One region of the Microbacterium hydrocarbonoxydans genome, then DNA from elsewhere that is predicted to be linked to it. Evidence: predicted binding sites of a transcription regulator. Region 1 holds the regulator's gene; the other holds the start of a gene.
What was found. The regulator HrcA, encoded in region 1, represses chaperone genes, less so after heat shock. The targets are predictions, from matches to a motif close to TTNGCACTCGNNNNNNNCGAGTGCNAA.
Positions count from the first base shown of each region.

Region 2: the regulator HrcA is predicted to act here: its motif matches at 2,281-2,307, upstream of groES (co-chaperone GroES).

Region 1 covers NZ_FNSQ01000005.1:1,715,001-1,722,558, reverse strand. The annotation lists gene BLW44_RS08565 (16S rRNA (uracil(1498)-N(3))-methyltransferase) at 1-15, opposite strand, end outside; gene dnaJ (molecular chaperone DnaJ) at 28-1,143, opposite strand; gene hrcA (heat-inducible transcriptional repressor HrcA) at 1,182-2,213, opposite strand; gene hemW (radical SAM family heme chaperone HemW) at 2,307-3,524, opposite strand; gene BLW44_RS08545 (DUF1990 family protein) at 3,541-4,194, opposite strand; gene lepA (translation elongation factor 4) at 4,265-6,118, opposite strand; gene BLW44_RS08535 (ABC transporter permease) at 6,359-7,342, shown strand; gene BLW44_RS08530 (ABC transporter permease) at 7,342-7,558, shown strand, end outside.
Region 2 covers NZ_FNSQ01000005.1:2,918,869-2,926,426, reverse strand. The annotation lists gene BLW44_RS14345 (hypothetical protein) at 1-1,016, shown strand, start outside; gene BLW44_RS14340 (class I SAM-dependent methyltransferase) at 1,038-2,246, opposite strand; gene groES (co-chaperone GroES) at 2,391-2,687, shown strand; gene rarD (EamA family transporter RarD) at 2,781-3,716, shown strand; gene BLW44_RS14325 (ABC transporter substrate-binding protein) at 3,861-5,132, shown strand; gene BLW44_RS14320 (ABC transporter ATP-binding protein) at 5,299-6,063, opposite strand; gene BLW44_RS14315 (ABC transporter ATP-binding protein) at 6,060-7,025, opposite strand; gene BLW44_RS14310 (branched-chain amino acid ABC transporter permease) at 7,072-7,558, opposite strand, start outside.

The sequences.
Region 1 (7,558 bases):
GAAGTGCAGTGCCATGCCGGTGCCCGATCAGTGCGAGCGGAAGCGGTCGCGCAGCTTCGAGAACAGCCCCTGCTGGAACTGCGCCAGCTGCGGACCCGGAGCCTTGGTCTTCTTGGCGAAGTCCTCGATGAGGGCGCGCTGCGCGGAATCGAGCTTGGTCGGGGTCACGACCTGCACGCCGACGCGGAGGTCTCCGCGCTGGGTGCCCCGCAGCGGCGTGATACCTCGGCCCTTGATGGTCAGGACATCGCCCGACTGCACTCCGGAGCGGATCTCGAGGTCGACCTCGCCGTCGAGCCCCTGGATCGTCGTCTCGGTGCCGAGGATCGCATCGGGCATCGAGACCTCGAGCGTCGCGAGCAGGTCGTCGCCATCGCGGCTGAAGGACGGATGCGGGTTCACGGTCACCTCGACGTACAGGTCACCGTTCGGACCGCCCGCCTTGCCGACCTCGCCGGAGCCGGGGAGCTGCAGACGCAGACCGGTCTCGACGCCGGCGGGGATGTCGAGCGAGACGGTGCGGCGGGACCGCACTCGGCCCTGGCCTCCGCAGGTGCCGCAGGGGTACGGGATCGTCGTGCCGTATCCCTCGCAGGTGCCGCAGGGCTGGGAGGTGACGACGTTGCCGAGCAGACTGCGCACCTGGCGCTGGACGTGTCCCGTGCCGCCGCAGATGTCGCAGGTGACGGGCGAGGTGCCTTCCTGACAGCACGAGCCATTGCAGGTCTCGCAGAGGACGGCGGTGTCGACCTCGATGTCGCGGTGCGCACCGAAGACCACGTCGCCGAGGTCGAGGGTGACCCGCACCAGGGCATCCTGACCGCGCTCCCGCCGTGACCGGGGACGCGCGCCGCGACCCCCTCCCTGACCGGCGCCGAAGAAAGTCTCGAAGATGTCGCCGAAGCCGCCGAAGCCCTGGAAGTTGCCGGCCGCGCCGTCTCCGCCGCCCATGTCGTAGCGACGACGGGAGTCGTCGTCGCTGAGGACGTCGTAGGCGTGGGTGACGAGCTTGAACTGCTCGGCCGCATCCTCTCCCGGGTTCACATCCGGGTGGAGCTGACGTGCGAGGCGGCGATACGCCTTCTTGATCTCGTCGGTGGAGGCGTCGCGGGAGACGCCGAGTACCTCGTAGTGATCTGCCACAATGGCCCTTCTGCGTGTGCTGTCTCTGGGCGGCCGCGTCAGCGGGACGCCTCGTCTTCGTCGAGCATCCGCGAGAGGTAGCGGGCCACAGCCCGCGCGGCCGCGAGATTGCTCGGGTAGTCCATGCGCGTCGGCCCCATGACGCCGACGCGCGCCGTGCCGCTGGGTGCGGCGTAGTTGCTGGCGACGATCGATGCCTCGCCGAGCCCGAACGAGGCGTTCTCGGTGCCGATGCTCGCGGCGAGACCGTGCGCGTCCGCCTCCATCTCGCTCATCAGGCGCAGCAGCGTCACCTGCTCCTCGATCGCCTCGAGCAGCGGGTGGATGCTGCCGCGGAAGTCCTGCTCGCGTCGAGCCAGAGTCGCTGCTCCGGCCATCACCAGGCGCTCCTGACGGAAGGCGCCGAGCTCGTCGATGACGATGGTCGCCAGAGCGCGAAGGACCACATCCTGGGCGTGCGCGTCCCCAGCGAGAAGCGCCTGCAGTCGCTCGGCCGCGTCGCTGACCGCGCGACCGGTGATGAGTGCCGACAGCCGCGCCCGCAGCAGACCCATGTCCGCCTCGTCGACGTCGACCGGCAGCGGCGCGATGCGCTGCGAGACCCCGCCCGCGTCGGTGACGAGCACGATGAGCAGGCGGTTGGGGGCGAGCGCCACGAGCTCGAGATGCGTCAGGTGGGCACGCGCGAAGGACGGGTACTGCGCGAGCGCGACCTGACCCGTCAGCTGCGTCAGCACGCGGACCGTGCGGACCATCAGGTCGTCCAGGTCCGACGGTGCGGTGAGGAACGACTCGATCGCCGTGCGCTGCGCGACCGAAAGGGGGCGCAGCTGAGCGAGGTGGTCGACGAAGACGCGGTATCCCTTGTCTGTGGGGACGCGTCCCGACGACGTGTGCGGTGCGGTGATCAGCTCTTCGTCTTCGAGCAGGGCCATGTCGTTGCGGATCGTCGCGGCCGACACCCCGAAGGAGTAGCGGTCGACGATGGATCGGCTGCCGACGGGTTCGTGCGTCTCGACGTAGTCCTGCACGATCGCGCGAAGAACCTGGAGGCCTCTTTCACTGACCATCGCAACTCCCTCCCCTTGGCACTCACTGGCTTCGAGTGCCAATTCTACCCGCCGATGCGCGCGTATCGGTGATCCGCGGCCATGGCAGTCGGCTCAGTCGGTGAGTTCGCGCACGACCGCGTCGGCGAGAAGGCGCCCGCGCAGTGTGAGCTGCACGCGTCCGCGCACGGCCGCGGCGGGGTCGACGAGCCCGTCGGCGATGAGACCGGCGACTCTCGTGCGCTTCGCGGGCGCGAGATCCGCCACCGCGATGCCCTCCCTGATCCGGCTCAGCAGCAGCACGCGCTCCAGCGTCGCCGATTCCAGGTCGGGCCGTTCGGTACCCGCTGCCGGGGACTCCCCTGCGGCCAGGCGCTGGGCGTACGCGGCCGGGTGCTTGACATTCCACCAGCGCAGGCCCGCGACGTGGCTGTGTGCACCCGGCCCGAATCCCCACCAGTCGTGCCCGCGCCAGTAGGCCAGATTGTGGCGCGAGCGCTCCCCCTCGGAGCGGGCCCAGTTGCTGATCTCGTACCACTCGAACCCGGCTGCCCCGAGACGGGCGTCCGCGAGCTCGTACATGTCGGCCTGCAGGTCGTCGTCCGGCATGGGCACCTCGCCACGCCGGATCTGCCTGGCGAGCTTGGTGCCGTCCTCGATGATCAGCGCATACGCCGAGATGTGATCGGACTCGAGCGCCAGCGCCGCGTCGAGCGACGACTCCCAATCGGCGAGCGTCTCACCGGGCGCTCCGTAGATGAGGTCGACGCTGACCGCGAGCCCGGCGTCTTTGGCTGCTGCGACGGCGGTCGTCACGTTCTCGGGGCGGTGGGTGCGGTCGAGCGCTGCCAGCACATGGGGCACCGCCGACTGCATCCCGATGGAGAGGCGCGTGACGCCGGCGTCGGCGAGCGTGCGCACCACCTCGGGCGTCACGGTGTCGGGGTTCGCCTCGACCGTCACCTCGGCACCGTCAGCCAGGCCGAATGCATCGGTGGCGGCATCCAGCATCCGTGCGAGGTCGCCCGCCGGCAGCAGGGTGGGTGTGCCTCCGCCGAAGAAGACCGTGTCCATCGGACGCAGGCGACCGGCGTCCGCGAGCACGCGTGCAGCGAGGTCGATCTCCGTGATCAGGGTCGAGGCGTAGTCCTCCTGCTTCGCTCCGCGCAGCTCACCCGACGTGTAGGTGTTGAAGTCGCAGTACCCGCAGCGCACCCGGCAGAACGGGACGTGGAGGTAGGCCGAGAACGGCACGGCGGGATCGACCGAGAGGTCGGACGGGAGACTGCCGTCGGCCGGTGCCGGATCTCCGAGAGGGAGAGGACCGGCCATCAGAGGTGTACGGCCATCAGACGGGGGTCGCGTAGAGCGGGGAGATCGCCCTCAGGTAGCGGGCGAACAGCTCGCGCCGCCGCCGCTTCACAAGAGCGGGCACGAGGCGATAGAGCAGGGAGTTGGGGGCGTCGAAGGCACGGACGGAGAACCACACCTCGTCGTTGTCCTCACGCCAGTCGATGTCGAAGGACTCCTCGCCGCGCACCACGGATCCGCCGACGGTACCCAGGACGAATCCGATTCGGCGCTTCTCCTCCGTCACGGAGATCACACGAAGTTCGGCATCCGCTCGCATGCCGCTCACCCTGCCGTGCAGCCGCAGCGTCATGCCAGGGCCTGCGAAAGGGGTGCCCTCGGCATCGAAACGCTGCTCGACGTCGTTCTTGCTCGGAGCGATCGGCGTGCCCTCGGCATCGAAGCTGACGCCTGCATATGCGGGACCGGGAGCCGGCCGCACATCGTCGATGCTGAGACCAGCGGCCCGCTGGGCGGTCCAGGTCAGGAGTGCATCGCCGGCGGTCTGGAATCGCTCCGCGCCGCTGCCGATGCGCCAGGAATTCTCCGCCGGGATGCTGCGCTCCGGCGGGTACTGCATCAGATCGGGGGCGTGGGTAGCACCCACGGCCGCATAGTCCACCGTGTCGTCTCGGAAAGTCCCGCGCCGCATGAGAACCAGCCTACTTCCCGTCACCTGGACGATCACCCCCACGCGCCGGACAGCCCCGACTCGCGGGGTCCTACTTCTTGTCCTTGCCCTCGACGTCACCGGAGAGGGCGGCGATGAACGCCTCCTGCGGCACCTCGACGCGACCGACCATCTTCATGCGCTTCTTGCCCTCCTTCTGCTTCTCGAGGAGCTTGCGCTTGCGACTGATGTCACCGCCGTAGCACTTGGCGAGCACGTCCTTGCGCAGCGCCCTGATCGTCTCGCGGGCGATGATCCTGGCGCCGATGGCGGCCTGGATCGGCACCTCGAAGTTCTGGCGAGGGATCAGCTTGCGCAGTCGCTCCGTCATCAGCGTGCCGTAGGCGTAGGCCTTGTCGCGGTGCACGATCGAGCTGAACGCGTCGACCTTGTCGCCCTGCAACAGGATGTCGACCTTGACCAGGTCCGCCTCCTGCTGTCCGGCGGGCTCGTAGTCGAGCGAGGCATAGCCCTGGGTCTTGGACTTGAGCTGGTCGAAGAAGTCGAAGACGATCTCACCGAGCGGCATCATGTAGCGGAGCTCCACGCGCTCCTCGGAGAAGTACTCCATGCCCAGCAGTGCTCCGCGACGCGACTGGCAGAGCTCCATGACCGTGCCCACGTAGTCCTTCGGCAGCAGGATCGCCGTCTTCACCATCGGCTCGGAGACAGATCCGATGCGTCCGTCCGGGTACTCGCTCGGGTTCGTGACGGTGACCGTCTCCCCCGTGTCGCTCGTGAGCACCTCGTAGATGACGCTGGGCGCCGTGGTGATGAGATCGAGGCCGAACTCGCGCTCGAGGCGCTCGGTGATGATCTCGAGGTGCAGGAGACCGAGGAATCCGCAGCGGAACCCGAAGCCGAGGGCGACCGAGGTCTCCGGCTCGTACTGCAGTGAGGCGTCGGAGAGCTTGAGCTTGTCGAGCGCCTCGCGCAGCTCCGCGTAGTCGCTGCCGTCGATCGGGTAGACCCCCGAGAACACCATCGGCTTGGGATCGGTGTAGCCGGCGAGGGCCTCGGTTGCGGGCCTGCGCGCCGTCGTGACGGTGTCGCCGACCTTGGAGAGACGCACGTCCTTCACGCCGGTGATGAGGTAGCCGACCTCGCCGACACCCAGACCCTTGGTGGGCACCGGCTCGGGACTCGACACGCCGACCTCGAGCGCCTCGTGGGTAGCGCCCGTGGACATCATCTGGATGCGCTCGCGGGGCGACAGGCTGCCGTCGATCATGCGGACGTAGGTGACGACACCGCGGTAGGCGTCGTAGACGGAGTCGAAGATCATCGCTCGGGCAGGCGCGTCGGCGTCGCCGACGGGTGCCGGGATCTCCTTGACCAGGCGGTCGAGCAGCTCCTCGACCCCCACGCCGGTCTTTCCCGAGACGCGCAGGACGTCTTCCGGCTTGCCGCCGATCAGGGACGCCAGCTCCTTCGCGTACTTGTCGGGGTCAGCGGCCGGCAGATCGATCTTGTTGAGCACCGGGATGATGTGCAGGTCGTTCTCGAGAGCGAGGTAGAGGTTCGCCAGCGTCTGGGCCTCGATGCCCTGAGCCGCGTCGACCAGCAGGATCGCGCCCTCACAGGCGGCAAGGGACCGCGACACCTCGTAGGTGAAGTCGACGTGGCCCGGCGTGTCGATCATGTTGAGCGCGAAGGTCTCGCCGTCGATCTCCCACGGCATCCGCACCGCCTGGCTCTTGATCGTGATGCCACGCTCGCGCTCGATGTCCATGCGGTCCAGGTACTGGGCGCGCATGTCGCGATCCGAGACCACGCCGGTGATCTGGAGCATGCGGTCGGCGAGCGTCGACTTGCCGTGGTCGATATGCGCGATGATGCAGAAGTTGCGGATCTGCGCCGAAGGCGTCGCGGCAGGCTGAAGCGGAGTGAGGGCGCGTGGTGACATGTCCTGTCGATTCTACGGTGAGGCGCCCCTAATGCTCGATTCGCCGAACCCGGTGATATTCTGCCGGGGTTGCCCGGGAGCTATCCGTGACACCGGATCCCGCAAGCGATGAGACTCCGTCACAGACCACGTGCAGGCGTCGTGTCGCGCAGATCGGCAGATGGTGATTGACTGTCTTCCCGGCTCAGCGTTGCGTCGGCAGATCCCGTGCGCGCCTGTTGAAGAGAAAGAATCAACACCTTGATCAAGTATCTGTTGCGCCGCCTGCTGGGGTGGGTGCTGATGATCGTCCTCGCGACGAACATCACGTACTTCCTCGCGTGGCTGTATCTCGATCCTGAGAACAACTACGTCGGACGCCGACCACCGCTCTCACCGGAGCAGATCGACGCGCTCCTCGTTCCGCGCAATCTCAGCGAGTCCGTTCCGCTCATCGAGCGCTGGTGGACCTGGTTCTCCAGCATCCTCTTCCGGTGGGACTGGGGCGTCGGCCCGACCGGGGAGTCCGTCAACGAGCAGGTCGCCTATCGGGTCTGGATCAGTGCGGAGCTGGTCCTCGGCGCGACCATCATCACGACCATCCTCGGCATCGCGCTGGGCGTCTACACGGCCTCGCGCCAGTACAAGCTCGCAGACCGCATCGGCCAGGGCTCGAGCATCATCACGATGAACATCCCGACCGTGGTCGCGGGCTTCGCCCTGGTGCTCCTCGCGATCAACTTCAACTCGGCGGTCGGAACGACCGTGTTCTATGTGACGGGTTCCTCGAGCCAGGGGGTGGAGGGGTTCTTCCCGGTGCTCATAGATGTGCTGCAGCATCTGACGTTGCCCACCCTCGGTCTCGTGCTCACCGGATACGCCTCGATCCACTTCCTGCAGCGCTCACTGCTGCTCGACAACATCAAGGCCGACTACGTCCGCACCGCGCGGGCCAAGGGGCTGACCAAGCAGCAGGCCATCCGCAAGCACGCGCTGCGGACGTCGCTCATCCCGGTCACGACTCAGGTCGCGTTCACGATCCCCGCCGTGTTCACCGGCGCAGTGCTGACTGAGACGATCTTCAACTGGAACGGGATGGGTCGCTACTTCATCCAGACCCTCAACAACAACGACATTCACGGCGTGGTCGCAGTCGCGGCCTTCGGCGCCCTGATGACGGCGATCGGCGCGATCCTCGCCGACGTGGCCGTCGTGGTCCTCGATCCGAGAGTGCGGGTGAGCTGATGTCCCTGGAATCGATCGGGGTCTCCCCCGAGATCGCCGAGCCCGAGAGGCCGAGGAACCGCAAGCGCACCTCGATGCTGACGCTGTACACGCGTCGCTTCCTGCGCAACCGCGGCGCACTGATCGGCATCGTCATCCTGGCGCTGCTGGTGCTCTTCGCGATCCTCGGACCGCTGCTCTCCCCGTATTCGCATACCGACCTCGACTTCCTGGCGC
Region 2 (7,558 bases), 1.2 Mb from region 1:
CGGCGACGGCATCCGGATCGCCGACCGCCGTCGGGGCGGCCCCTGAGGGGCCGGAATCCACAGACCAGGCTCGCGACGAGGGTGAGGGCCTCGCCAGCGTCCCCCGACCGGCGACCGGACTGCGGCAGACGCTGCGTCGGCACTGGAAAGCGGTGGCCGCGGCATCCGTCGCTCTCCTCGTCATCGGCGTGGCGGCCGGGTGGGCGCTGTTCGGTCGCGACGACGCTGTGGCGCTCACTCCCGAGCAGCAGGAGCGCCGGGCCGAGCTGCAGGTCGAGGGGAAGTACGATCCGGGCAGCGTACGCGCGATCGGACAGGATGACGACGTCATCGTCTGGTTCGCGACGAAGGACGACGGGGAGATGGTGTGCGTCACCATCGACACGGCGGAGGATTCCGCACGTCAGTGCCAGCGGGCCGAGGAGTTCGAGAGCGGTGCCGGGGCCGGGGTGAGCATCACCGCGGCGGCTGCGGACGGCGACGAGGCCCCGCAGCAGATCTGGGCCTCGGCCACGAGGACGATGAACGGGGAGATCGTCGCGTTCATCCAGCGCTGGGACAACACCCAGGAGGACTGGCTGGCGCAGTTCCAGGGGGAAGAGCGCGAGAGCGCCGAGGACCTGGTCGCGCAGGGATTCGAGGAGTACTCGTTCTCGGTGATCGGATACTTCGGCGACGCCCCGGTCTGGTCGGCGCAGCGAGTCGTCGACGGCGCGCCGCAGGACTGCCTGGTCGTCGATGCCGTCGACGCACTCGAATGCACCGAGGCAGGGCAGACGCAGGTGCCGGGCCACGAGCTGGAGGTCTCGGGCGTCACCGTCGACAACGCCACAGGGGCGAGCAGCTCCTGGAGCGTGACGCTCGCCTACACGCCGACCGGCACGTCATACCTCATCGTCTCCGGCGAGGCGCCGGCCGCCGAGGCGACCGTGAAGCCCGGCGAGACGTTCGAGGTCGGCGGCGAGAAGCAGGACCCGATACAGGTCGAGGTTCCCTCCGACGACCCTGCAGGCTAGCGTCGCCCGTCGGGACGGACGCTACTCCGGTGCCGGCACCCGGTCCGCGAGGATGGCCCGTCGCTGGTCGCCCACCCGGGTGAGGATCAGAGTGGCCGCCTGGTCTCCCCGCAGCGTCAGCTTCTTGCGGAAGGCGGCGGGGTCGATGTCCATGCCGCGCTTCTTGATCTCGAGCGTGCCGATGCCGTGTGCCTTGAGCACAGCGCTGATGGCCTTCGGGTTGGCCGGCATCGTCTCGCGCACCCGGAACGACTGCACGAAGGGGCTCGTGAGCGCAGCGTCGGACGTGAGATACGCGATGCGCTCATCGAGCATCCCGGCATCCAGCGTCCGAGCGACGTCTCCGATCAGGCGGGCGCGGATCACCGCGCCGTCGGGCTCGTGCAGGAACGCGCCGAGGTCGCGGACGGGCGCGTCGTCGGCATCCGCTCCGGCGGTCAGCTCGTGCGAGCGCTCGCCGCGGACCACGAGCGCGGCGCGGCGCACACCCTCGCGGGCGAGGGAGCCTGTCCAGACGACGAGCTCGACGACACTGCCGTCGGCACTGACCCACTGCGCCTCGGCGTCGGCGGGAAGGGCGTCCCGGTCGTGCCCCGGACCCAGCTTGATCCCCGCGGGGATCCGGGATGCCACATCGAACGCCCAGTCCAGCGGCGGCGAGTAGTCCGACGACGACACGCGACTGGTCTCGCTGTGGCCGGACGTGCGGCGGGCGGGGTCCATCCAGATAGCCTGCGTGGCGACGCCGCCTGCGGGGACGTGGTCCTCGGCCGTTCCGTGCAGGACGGTCGCATCCTCGCCGAACGGCGCCAGGTTGTAGGCGGCGATGGCCGCGGTGACCTCGTCGGCGTCGACAGCGAGCACGTCGAGTCCTGCGCCGGCGAACGCGAGGGAATCGCCGCCGATCCCGCAGCCGAGGTCAGAGACGTGGGTGATCCCCGCCTGCCGGAGCCGCTGGGCGTGGCGCGCAGCGACGCCCAGCCGGGTCGCCTGCTCGAGTCCGGCGCGGGTGAAGAGCATCCGCGCGGCGAAGTCGCCGAACTTTCCCGTGGCCTTCGCCCGCAGACGTGCCTGGCCCACGACGGCCGAGACGAGGTCGGGGGAGTGGCCGGCCGCCCGCAGCTGCGACACGGAACGGGCGACATCGCCGACCTGCTCGACGGGTCCGAGGCTGTCGAGCAGCTCCAGCCCGTCAGGGGTGAGCAGGGCGCGCAGCTCGGAGATCTCCACGTCTCCAGCTTAGGCCGCGGCCCTTCCCTGCCCATTGGCACTCGCATTGCATGAGTGCCAGCGGAACGCCTAGACTGGATTAGCACTCTCGGGTTGAGAGTGCGAAAAGTCTTCCTGTCAGCGTCAAGAAAGAAGAGGTAGACCGTGTCGGTTTCCATCAAGCCGCTCGAGGACCGCATCGTCATCAAGCAGGTCGAGGCTGAGCAGACCACCGCGAGTGGCCTGGTCATCCCCGACACCGCCAAGGAGAAGCCCCAGGAGGGCGAGGTCGTGGCCGTGGGTCCTGGCCGCATCGATGACAACGGCAACCGCGTTCCGCTCGACGTCGCCGTCGGCGACCGCGTGCTGTACAGCAAGTACGGCGGCACCGAGGTGAAGTTCGGCGCAGACGAGTTCCTCGTCCTGTCGGCTCGCGACGTGCTCGCAGTCGTCGTCCGCTGAGACAACGTCTTCGGAAGGGCCCGGATGCATCTGCATCCGGGCCCTTCCTCTGTCCTCGCGGTCTTCCTCTTCTCTCACAGGTAGGGTTGTGCGGTGCCCCCGACGACCGCCTCCGCCCGCGCCACTCAGACCGCGGGGGTCGCGTACGCGGGAGGCGCCTACCTGCTGTGGGGCGTCCTGCCCCTCTACTTCCTGCTCCTCACACCGACGGGGCCCTGGGAGGTCGTCGCCTGGCGGGTACTGCTGTCCCTCGCCTTCTGCCTGATCCTGCTCACGGCGACGCGAGGCTGGTCCGCCTTCGGTGTGATCATCCGGCAGCCGAAGCTGCTCGGGTGGACCGCGCTGGCCGGCATCCTGATCTACGTCAACTGGCAGGTCTTCCTCATCGGCACGCTCACGGGCCACGTGGTCGAGACGAGCCTGGGCTACTTCATCAACCCGATCACCACCGTGCTGCTCGGTGTCTTCGTGCTCAAGGAGCGGATCCGCCGACTGCAGTGGGTCGCGATCGGCATCGCTGCGGTGGCGGTGGTCGTCATCGTGCTCTTCTACCGATCGTTCCCCTGGATCGCGCTCTCGCTGACCGCGTCCTTCGGCGTCTACGGACTCATCAAGAAGAAGATCGGACCAGCGGTCGACGCGGTCAGCGGTCTGACGCTGGAGTCCTTCTGGCTGATCCCGATCGCGGTCGTCCAGCTGATCCTGGTCGCCACGACCACAGGGATCACGATGGGCGCGAACGGCCCGTGGCACGCAGCGCTGCTCGCCTTCGCCGGCGTCGCGACCGCTGTACCCCTGCTGCTCTTCGCGGCAGGGACACGACGGATCAACCTCGCCATCATCGGGATGATCCAGTTCATCACCCCGATCATGCAGTTCATCATCGGCGCGGCCGTACTCGGCGAGCCGATGCCGGTCGAGCGATGGGCGGGGTTCATCATCGTCTGGATCGCGATCCTGGTGTTCGTGATCGACCTGCTGCTCGCCGCGCGACGTGGGCGACGGAGTGCGCAGCCGGAACTGGTCTGAACTCGCGGCTCAAGCGGCGGGAAACTCGGTGTCGGATCGTTAACGCACCGAAACATCGGCGACCCCTACGCGAAGCCTTTCGGTCCTAGTGTTAGAGCACCCGACCGTGGTCACAATCCACGGCCAGTCACGCAAGGGAGCATCATGACCGCATTCACGCGCTCGCGCAGCGCCAAGATTCTCGCCGGAGTCGCGCTGCTGAGCGCCTCGGCGATCGTCGTCGCAGGCTGCACCAGCACGCCCTCGGATGAGCCGTCCGGCGACGGCGGAAAGCCGGCCGCCGACCTCACCCTCGAGCTCGGGTCGCTGCTGCCGCAGACCGGTTCGCTGTCGTTCCTCGGCCCGCCCATGGAATCGGGCGTCGGGCTGGCCGTCAAGGAGGTCAACGATGCCGATGCCGGTGTCACGATCAACCTGACCGCCGAAGACGAGGGCGACACCGACACCAAGGCGTACGAGACCTCGATCACCAAGCTCCAGGGCGCAGGCGTCACCGCCATCGTCGGTGCTGCGGCATCCGGCGTCTCCCGCCTGATCCTCGACGGCAACGTCAGCGCCGGCATCCTGCAGATCTCCGCGTCGAACACCGGCCCCGACTTCACGGACTGGGACGACAACGGCCTCTACTTCCGCACCGCACCGAGCGACCTGCTCCAGGGCGAGGTGCTCGGCAACCTGATCGCCGAGGACGGACACAAGACCCTCGGCGTCATCTATCAGAACGACGCATACGGCACGGGTCTCTTCGAGAACATCAAGTCGACGTTCGAGGGTGCAGGTGGCGAGGTCGTCGCCGACGCGTCCTACAACGTCGGTGACGGTCAGTTCGACGCACAGGTCGAGACCATCAAGGCGCAGAACCCCGACGCCGTCGCGATCGTCTCGTTCGACCAGTTCAAGACGATCGCCCCGCTGCTCGTGAACGCGGGCATCACGCCGGACAAGTTCTACCTCGTCGACGGAAACCTGTCGGACTACGGCTCGTCGCCCGACACGAACTTCCCGTTCTCGCTCGAGGGTGCTCAGGGCACGAAGCCTGGCCCGGCGCTCGAGGACGACTTCACCGACCGCCTCCAGGAGTTCTGGACGGGTGAGGGCAACGCCGAGGTCAACGACTTCACGTACGCGGCCGAGGCATACGACGCCGTCGTGCTCGTCGCTCTCGCATCGCTCGCAGCCGGCTCGACCGAGGGTGCGGACATCGCGGAGAAGATGGCCGAGGTCTCCGGTGGTAGCGGCGACGGTGAGAAGTGCACCAGCTTCGAGGACTGCGCCAAGATCATCAACGACGGCGGCACGGCCGACTACGACGGCTACTCCGGCGAGGTCACGTTCGACGAGAACGGCGACCCGCAGGGCGCCTCGATCGGCACGTACGAGTACAGCGCCGACAACCTGATCTCCCGCACCAACTGATCACGAGCGAAGGCCCCGGATGCTGCATCCGGGGCCTTCGTCGTGTCCGCGCCCAGGGATGCCGTGCAGGACCAGGGATCGTGCAGGACCAGGGATCGTGCAGGACTCGGGAGAACGAGAGAGGGGCGGATGCCGCAGCATCCGCCCCTCTCTCGTGTCAGCCGCGTCAGGCGGCGTCCGTGCCGAGCGTTCCGAGGTACAGGCCGATGACCTTCGGATCGTTGAGCAGGTCGCGCCCGGTGCCCTCGTACGCGTCCTTGCCCTGATCGAGCACGTAGCCGCGGTCGCAGATCTGGAGGCAGCGACGGGCGTTCTGCTCGACCATGATGGTCGTGACGCCGGCCTTGTTGATGTCGGAGACGCGGATGAACGCATCATCCTGGCGCACGGGGGAGAGCCCGGCGGACGGCTCGTCGAGGAGCAGCACGGAGGGGTCCATCATCAGGGCCCTGGACATCGCCACCATCTGGCGTTCACCACCGGAGAGCGATCCTGCGCGCTGCTTGAGGCGCTTGCCCAGCTCCGCGAAGATGCCCGTCACGAACTCGAGGCGCTCGTCGTAGATCTTGGGGTTCTGGTAGAGCCCCATCTGCAGGTTCTCCTCGATGGAGAGCGAGGGGAAGACGTTGTTCGTCTGGGGGACGAAGGCGACACCGCGCTTGACGAGCTTGTCGGCCTTCAGGCCTACGATGCTCTCGCCCTTCACGGTGATGTCGCCGCTTCGCACGTTGACCATCCCGAAGATCGCCTTCAGCAGCGTCGACTTGCCTGCACCGTTCGGGCCGATGATGCCGATCAGCTCGCCCTGCCGCGCGACCAGGTTCGCGCCGTTGAGGATGTTCACCCCCGGGAGGTACCCGGCATGCACGTCCTTGAGCTCGACGATGACGTCAGCGGCTGCCGGCGACGTGGCTGAGGTGTCCGCGCTCATGCGTTGCCCTTCTGATCCTGGTCGAGGGTGCTCGTCGCTTCGAGCTCCGCTTCGGCCTCTGCTTCGATCTGCTCACGGAGCCTGGCGGCCGCCGCGTTCTCGATGACCGGGATGCGGCCGGTGACCGCGCCGAGGTCGAGGTCCTGGTGCGCGCCCAGGTAGGCATCGACGACCGCAGGGTCCTCCATGACCTCCTCGGGGGGTCCCTCCGCGACGACGCGTCCTTCGGCCATGACGACGACCCAGTCGGCGATGTGGCGGACCATGTGCATGTCGTGCTCGACGAACAGCACCGTCATCCCGAGCCCCTTGAGGTCGAGGATGTGGTCGAGCAGCGACTGCGTGAGCGCCGGGTTGACCCCGGCCATCGGCTCGTCGAGCATCACGAGGGTCGGGTCGCTCATCAGAGCCCGCGCCATCTCGAGGAGCTTGCGCTGCCCGCCGGAGAGCGAGGCAGCGAAGTCCTTCTCCTTCGCGTCGAGCTTGAACCGGGTGAGGAGCTCACGCGCCTTCACCTCGATCTCCTGGTCCTGCTTGCGCCACAGGAACGGGAACAGGCTCGACCAGAAGCCCTCGCCGCGCTGGCCGGGAGCACCGAGCTTCATGTTCTCGAGCACCGTGAGCAGCGACAGCGACTTCGTCAGCTGGAAGGTGCGCACCTGCCCCATGCGGGCGACCTTGAAGGAGGGCACGCCCGAGAGGCTGGTGCCGTCGAACGACCAGGTGCCGCTGTTCGGCTTGTCGAAACCGCAGAGCAGGTTGAACAGCGTGGTCTTGCCCGCGCCGTTCGGTCCGATCAGGGCGGTGATCGCTCCGCGCGGGATCTCGAGGTGATCGACGTCGACGGCAGTCAGGCCGCCGAAGCGCCGCTGCACGGCGTCGACGACGAGGATGGGGTCGACCTTCGGCACGCCGGGGGCCGCCGGCCCCGTGGTGAGACCGGTGGTCTTCGGACGGCGGATGCTCCCCGTGGTGGGCGCCGTCTGGGCGCTCTCGTCGGGGGTCAGTTCATTTGACAAAGGTCATCTCCCTCTTGTCTCCGAGAATGCCCTGAGGTCGGAAGATCACGAGCAGCATCAGGGCGATGCCGACGAAGATGAACACGAGCGTCGATGCCTGGCTGTCGGACATCGGCAGCAGACCGGCCTTCGCCATCGACGGCAGCAGGTTCGCCATGAAGGCGAAGACGACCCAGAAGAGGATCGCACCCAGCGTGGGGCCGAAGACGGTGGCGGCGCCGCCGAGCAGCAGCACCGTCCACAGGAAGAAGGTCAGCGAGGTCGTGTAGCTGCCGGGGACGACGGCGGAGGGGAGGACGAACACGATTCCTCCGGCTGCGCCGATGACGCCTCCGACGATGAGCGCCTGCATCTTGTACGCGAAGACGTTCTTGCCGAGCGAGCGCACGGCGTCCTCGTCCTCTCGGATGCCCTTGAGAACTCGGCCCCACGGGCTTCGCATGAGCGACCAGACCAGCAGCACGGCGACCACGAGG